Regions from separate parts of the Lysinibacillus sp. KU-BSD001 genome, predicted to be linked through region 2. Evidence: predicted binding sites of a transcription regulator. Region 2 holds the regulator's gene; the other holds the start of a gene.
The links. Region 2 encodes Rex, which represses fermentation and respiration genes when NADH is low (regulators of the CRP and FNR family bind a similar motif). Its sites were predicted from a motif close to TTGTGAAATATTTCACAA; they were not measured.
Positions count from the first base shown of each region.

Region 1: the regulator Rex is predicted to act here: its motif matches at 2,000-2,017, upstream of cydD (thiol reductant ABC exporter subunit CydD).

Region 1 covers NZ_JBDQZI010000004.1:164,395-167,828, reverse strand. The annotation lists gene cydC (thiol reductant ABC exporter subunit CydC) at 1-169, opposite strand, end outside; gene cydD (thiol reductant ABC exporter subunit CydD) at 153-1,868, opposite strand; gene AAGS61_RS07995 (FAD/NAD(P)-binding oxidoreductase) at 2,046-3,239, shown strand; gene AAGS61_RS07990 (hypothetical protein) at 3,256-3,434, shown strand, end outside.
Region 2 covers NZ_JBDQZI010000016.1:5,197-8,630, forward strand. The annotation lists gene AAGS61_RS17970 (ABC-F family ATP-binding cassette domain-containing protein) at 1-1,423, opposite strand, end outside; gene AAGS61_RS17975 (redox-sensing transcriptional repressor Rex) at 1,553-2,188, shown strand; gene AAGS61_RS17980 (twin-arginine translocase TatA/TatE family subunit) at 2,271-2,495, shown strand; gene tatC (twin-arginine translocase subunit TatC) at 2,514-3,335, shown strand; gene AAGS61_RS17990 (sugar diacid recognition domain-containing protein) at 3,421-3,434, shown strand, end outside.

The DNA.
Region 1 (3,434 bases), on a different contig from region 2:
CCGTCAAAATTAAAATGCTATAAAAAGGAGGCATGAGCGCCGCTTTTGAAATGAGAAAGCCACTTTGTGCAAATAATGCTACTGCTGTAAGGCCGCTAATTGTACCCGCAGTCATCGCAAGTAGCACATCTTTTTTATCATGTAAAATCATCTCAATCAGTGCTTTCATCATACGTCCCTCTTTTCTTCATATATTCGTAAAACGGGTGAGATGCGAGTTGTGCATGTGTCCCGCTCGCGCTAACTTGACCATGCTCAATAATATATAATGTATCGACGTGCTGGATGCTCTCAAATCGGTGTGCTACCGTGATGACGGTTGCATGTTGACTAAATGTATACATCGCTTCTGTTAATAGTTGTTCTGTTAACACATCAAGTCCTGCCGTTGGTTCATCGAAAAATAAAATGGATGGGTTTTTTACAAAAGCACGGGCAATCGCAACACGTTGTTTTTCGCCACCCGATAACCCTCGTCCACCTTCACCGATGTTTGTGTCTAACTGTTCAGGCAATGTGTCCAGCCAAGATGTGAGTTGTGCTTTACGCAATGCTTCATAAATCTCCTCATCAGTAGCGGTAAGCCCCATTCGAATATTATCTCGAAGCGTACCCGCAAATACATATGGATGTTGGGAAATATAGCTCATTTGACGGTACCAATCCTGTTCTGACAGTTGTGTGCGCGGCTTTCCACCGAGTAAAGCCACACCGCTAGATAATTCCACCATACTGGAGAGCATATTTAAAATCGTTGTTTTACCATGACCAGTAGGACCGATCAAAGCAATCATTTCGCCTGGTTTTACATTAAGAGAAATCGGTCCAATGAGCGGCCCATTTTCATATTGGTACGTTGCGTTTTGTAAGGACAGCTGTGGTTGATCGTCAATCGGCTCCTTGCCCCAACGTACGGGTGTTGCGGTCGTTTGCATCGCCTCTTCAATAATAGAAACCGCGCCTAAACTTCCTCGACCTGTATGAAAGGCTGCGCCGAGTTCTTTTAAGGAATTGTAGTACTCAGGTGCTAACGTTAAAACAAAAAATGCAGGGGCAAACGTGAGCGACTGAAAGACAATCATTTGAAAGCCAATTTCGAGCGCGACTAATCCCACCCCTAATGTCGTAATCAATTCAATAAATAACGTAGAAGCAAAAGCGATTTTTAAAACGGATAATGTACGTTCCATAAACCCTTTATTGCTTTCTGCTAGCACTTGCTCTTGTTTCTCGCTTTGTCCAAAAAGGCGAATCGTTTGAAGTCCTTGTAGTAAATCCAAGAATTTTCCGGAAAATCGATTCATCGCTACTAATTGTTCTTCTGATTTTGCCTTTGTTTGCAGCCCGATGATGATATACGTTAATGGAATAAAAGGGGCTGTAATGATCATAATCCAGCCACTTGCTGCATGTGTCATAAACACAGCAATTAGTACCATGAGTGGTATAACGGTTGTTTTGATAACTTGCGGGATATATTCCCGGTAATAACTTTCTAATTGGTCTACTGTATCAATTAACAATGTCACCTTTTCACCTGTTTGTGTCGTCATTTGCGCTTCCATTGCATTTTGTGTCCAATGCTGAAGCAATGTTTGACGAAGCGAATTTTTCACCCGTTCAGCTAACAATCCACCTATTCTATTCAGCCAAAACTGCGTGAATAAGCGGAACAGGATAGCAAGAAATAATAAAAGTAAAAAGTGAAATGTAGAGGGAAAAGGGCTTTGTTTTATAAATACAAGGTCGACAATTTGTACAATACTATAGCCTTGCAGGATGATACTACCACCTAAAAATACCGATAGAACAAAGAGGAGAAGTAGCTTCCCTTTATATGCTAGTGCCCATGTTTGTAAAGAATGCATCGTATCAGCTCCTTTCTTCTTATATTAATATAGACAAATCTAAATGAAATTAGGGGTTTTCCACTAAAAAAACAAGTTATTGTTTAGGGGGAAACCCCTATATTTTTGAAATATAGATTTCACTATGATGAGAGTGTAAAGTTTCACAACACAAAAATGCAGAAAGAAGGAAGAAGCATGAAAAATTCTTTCAAAGTCGTCATTGTTGGTGGGGGAACAGCGGGTATTTCTGTTGCCGCTCGCCTATTAAGAAAATCACAAAGCCTCATCCATGAAGTAGCGATTATAGATCCAGCATCAAAGCATTATTATCAACCGCTATGGACGCTAGTCGGTGGAGGAGCTGCTAAAAAAGAAGATTCTGAACGTTCAATGGAATCTGTCATCCCAGAAGGTGCGGTATGGATTCAACAACCCGTACTTGAATTTAAACCGGAACAAAATGAAGTCATCTTAGGAGACAAAACAGCTCTTACGTACGATTACTTAGTTGTAGCAGGCGGTATTGAAATTAACTGGGGTGCTATTAAAGGATTAAAAGAAGCACTTGGTACAAAATCCGTTTGCAGTAACTATTCATTTGAACATGTGGATTATACATGGGAAACGATTCGCAATTTAAAATCGGGTACAGCATTATTTACGCATCCAAATTCACCTGTCAAATGCGGTGGTGCACCACAGAAAATTATGCATATCGCGGAAGACTATTTCCGAAAAGCGGGTGTACGTCAAAACATCAAAGTTATCTTTGGTTCAGCAAATCCAGCCATTTTTGATGTCCTGAAATACCGTGAGGCACTAGAAAAGGTAGTAGAACGAAAACAAATCGATGCACGATTCCGCCGTAACTTAATCGAAATTAAAGCGGATGAAAAAATCGCCATCTTTGAACATCTAGATACGGGTGCAAAAGAGGAAGTGAAGTATGACATGATTCACGTCACACCTTATATGAATGCACCGAAATTTATCGTCAATAGCCCATTAGCTGACCAAAATGGTTGGGTAGATGTCGATATGTATACATTGCAACATAAAAAATATGCAAACGTATTTGGCATTGGCGACTGTGCCAACTTACCGACATCGAAGACAGGGGCAGCCATCCGTAAGCAAGCACCTGTTGTTGCAGAAAATGTAATCGCATCTATGCGCAACCAAACAATGGATAAAACGTATGACGGTTACTCATCTTGCCCAATCGTCACAGGTTACAACAAGCTCATTTTAGCCGAGTTCGACTATACGAAAGAACCTGCAGAATCGATGCCATTTAACCAAGCCGTTGAACGTACGAGCATGTATATGATGAAAAAAGATTTACTACCAATCATGTACTGGGACGGCATGCTCAAAGGAACGATGTAGAAAGGGGGCATATGTGATGGAAACGAATCCGTTACTAGAGCAACTAAAGCAGCCAGATGTGCAAGCCGCTCTCATATCACTACTACAGCAATTGCCGACCTATGAAAAAAATGTACAAGCAATCGGCAATGTAGTGAGTTTTGGCCAAGCGGTATTGCAAGACGAGCAAGTGATTCAAAAATACGATGAACTTAT
Region 2 (3,434 bases):
TCGGCTCATCTAGTACAAGGAAATTACATTTCTGCATCATGAGCTTCGCTAATGCAAGACGTGCCTTCTCCCCACCTGATAATGAATTGACAGGTTTTGTGACATCATCGCCGCTAAATAAGAAGTTGCCAAGCACTGTCCGAATATCTTTTTCATTCATCAGTGGCCATTCATCCCATAACTCAGCCAGTACAGTTTTCTTGCTATGTAGCTTTGCCTGTTCTTGATCGTAGTAGCCGATCTGGACATTTGTACCATAGCGAATATCGCCCGTAATCGTTTCTAAATCTTGGACAATCGTTTTGAGTAATGTTGATTTTCCGACACCATTTGGCCCAACGAGTGCGATGCGGTCTTCACGGAAAATACGCATAGTAATGCCAGATGATACGGGTTTTCCTGGATAGCCGACAGAAAGGTGATCGACAGATAGTACATCATTTCCACTTTGGCGTTCAATGTCGAAGCCGAAGCTTGCGCTTTTTTCATCGCTATCTGGAGAGTCCATCCATTCTGTTCGCTCTAACATTTTCCGACGTGACTGTGCCATTTTTGTTGTCGAAGCGCGGGCAATATTTTTTTGGATAAATGCCTCTAGCTTTGCTTTTTCATCTTGTTGGCGCTCATACATTTTCATGTCGCGTTCGTAATTTTTGGCTTTGTCCTCTAAGTAAGCACTATAGTTACCGACATATTTTGTAACACGTGTGCGTGATACTTCATATACAATCGATACGACTTGATCTAAAAAGTAACGGTCATGAGAAACAATTAAAATGGCGCCATCGTAGCCTTTTAAGTAATTTTCAAGCCATGATAATGTTTCGATATCTAAATGGTTTGTCGGCTCATCGAGAATAAGTAAAGTTGGTTTCGATAATAAGAGCTTCGCGAGTGCAAGGCGTGTACGCTGCCCACCAGATAATGAGCGAATGGGTTTCTCATAGTCCGCTGGGAAAAACTGCATACCGTGTAGCACTGCACGTGTATCGGCCTCATATTGATAACCACCTGCCTCTTTAAAATCATGCTGTAACTGGTCATATTCTGCCATCACACGCGCATACATTTCGCTATCTTCATACACAGTAGGGTCTGCCATTTTTTGCTCTAAACCGCGTAGCGTGCTCTCCATTTTACGCAGTTCCCCAAAGATTGTCATCATTTCGTCCCAAATAGAAAGGTCCGAATCAATCCCTGCATGTTGCTCTAAATACCCTACCTTCACATCTTTTGGAACAATAATTTCGCCGCTGTCATACGACATTTGGCCAGCAATTATTTTTAAGAGCGTTGATTTGCCAGCACCATTTCGACCGACGAGTGCGACGCGGTCACGGTATTGTACTTCAAGCTTTACTCCGCTTAACACCTCATCTGTTGCAAATGATTTATATAATTGATTTACTTGTAACACAATCATTTTTTACACCTCAGTTCATGTTTTAAGTTTAAATGATGGGGTAGTTGCATGCAATGATAGGTGCTTTACTAATAGGTAGTTGTTTAGTAAGATTATAACGATTTCCATTTGATTGTAGGAGGAACATGTGTGAACAAAGAGAATAAAATTCCACAGGCAACTACGAAAAGACTTCCTCTTTATTATCGTTTTATTCAAAACTTTGCGCAGGAAGGGAAGAAGCGTATTTCATCTCGAGAGCTGAGTGATGCAATGAAGATTGATTCAGCAACCATTCGCCGAGATTTTTCATATTTCGGTGCACTTGGGAAGAAGGGGTACGGTTATGATGTACAGCATTTATTGTCGTTTTTCCGAGAAACATTGGATCAAGACGAGGCAACAAATGTAGCATTAATCGGAGTTGGTAATTTAGGCAATGCATTTTTGAAATATAATTTCCAAAAAAATCATAATACGAGAATTGTTGTAGCATTCGATTCGAAAGCACCATATGAGGGAACGGAAATTAGTGACATTCCAGTTTTTCATCCAGATCGACTAGAAGAAATGTATGAAGAATATGAGGCGGAGTTAGCGATACTCACTGTATCATCACGCTCTGCACAAACGATGGCAGATCGGCTAGCGAAAATGAATGCAAAAGGCATTTTAAATTTTACGCCGGTTCGACTAACGGTACCAGAATCGATGAAACTAATGAATATCGATTTATCAGTAGAGTTGCAAGCGCTTATTTATTTAATTCGTAATAGTGACAATTGACGTAAATTTTTCACATTTAATCTATTAGCAAAAAGCGACTTATTACGGTAAAATGGTACATATACTAGAGGAGGTGGCTGTAGTGGTTGTGCATTTAAGTGCGATTACACCTGTAAGCCTAATTATCATCGGTGTTGTAGCTTTATTAATCTTCGGACCAAAAAAACTACCAGAGTTAGGACGAGCGATGGGTTCGACATTACGCGAATTCCGTCATGCAACAAAGGGGTTAACTGAAGACGATGATGATGTAAAAAAGACGGTTATTGAGCATAAAGATAACGATAAAGATAACGTAACTAAGTAATTTAAGGATGTCTGTTATATGAATCCGAAAGAACTCACTGTCGTAGAACATATGGAAGAACTGAGAAGTCGCCTCTTTGTTACAGCGATTTTCTTCGTACTTGCTTTATTTATTGGCTTTTTTACAGCTGAACCAATTATTAAATTTATTCAGTACAGTGAAGAAGCAGAAAATTTAACACTGAATGCTTTTAACGTAACCGATCCGTTAACGGTGTATTTACAAGTAACTGTTGCGGTGGCGGCTATATTAACGTCGCCTATTTTGCTGTATCAACTATGGTCTTTTATTACACCTGGTCTACATGAAACAGAGCGTAAAGCAACGTTAAAATATATTCCGTATTCGTTTTTCCTATTTATCGGTGGTATTGTATTCTCCTATTTTGTGTTATTACCATACATCATTAAATTTATGAATGGGTTATCACAAGATTTGGAGATTAAACAAACAATCGGTATTAACGCATACTTCTCGTTTTTATTTAAGCTACTCATTCCATTTGGATTCTTGTTCCAATTGCCTGTTGTCACAATGTTTTTATCGCGTATCGGTCTTGTAAGTCCGATATTAATGGTGAAATTCCGCAAGTATTCGTATTTCGTATTAATTGTGATTTCTGTTCTATTAGCACCACCGGACCTTGTGTCCAACGTAATTATTGCGATTCCATTATTTGTATTGTACGAAATTAGTATTTTGATTTCGCGTATCGGCTATAGAAAATACGAAATAGCGGAAGCAAAACGAATAAAAGAGCAAGAAGAACGCGAACGCGAGTTAAAAGTAGACGAGCTTTTAGCCGAGCAAAGAAGACAAATTGAAGAGATGCAAAAATAATAAGGATACCTACTTAGTTAGGTATTCCTTATTTTTTTTCAAATAATAATTGTTAGAAAATTGAAATTTTGAGCAGGTGAGATAGATGATAGATATTCA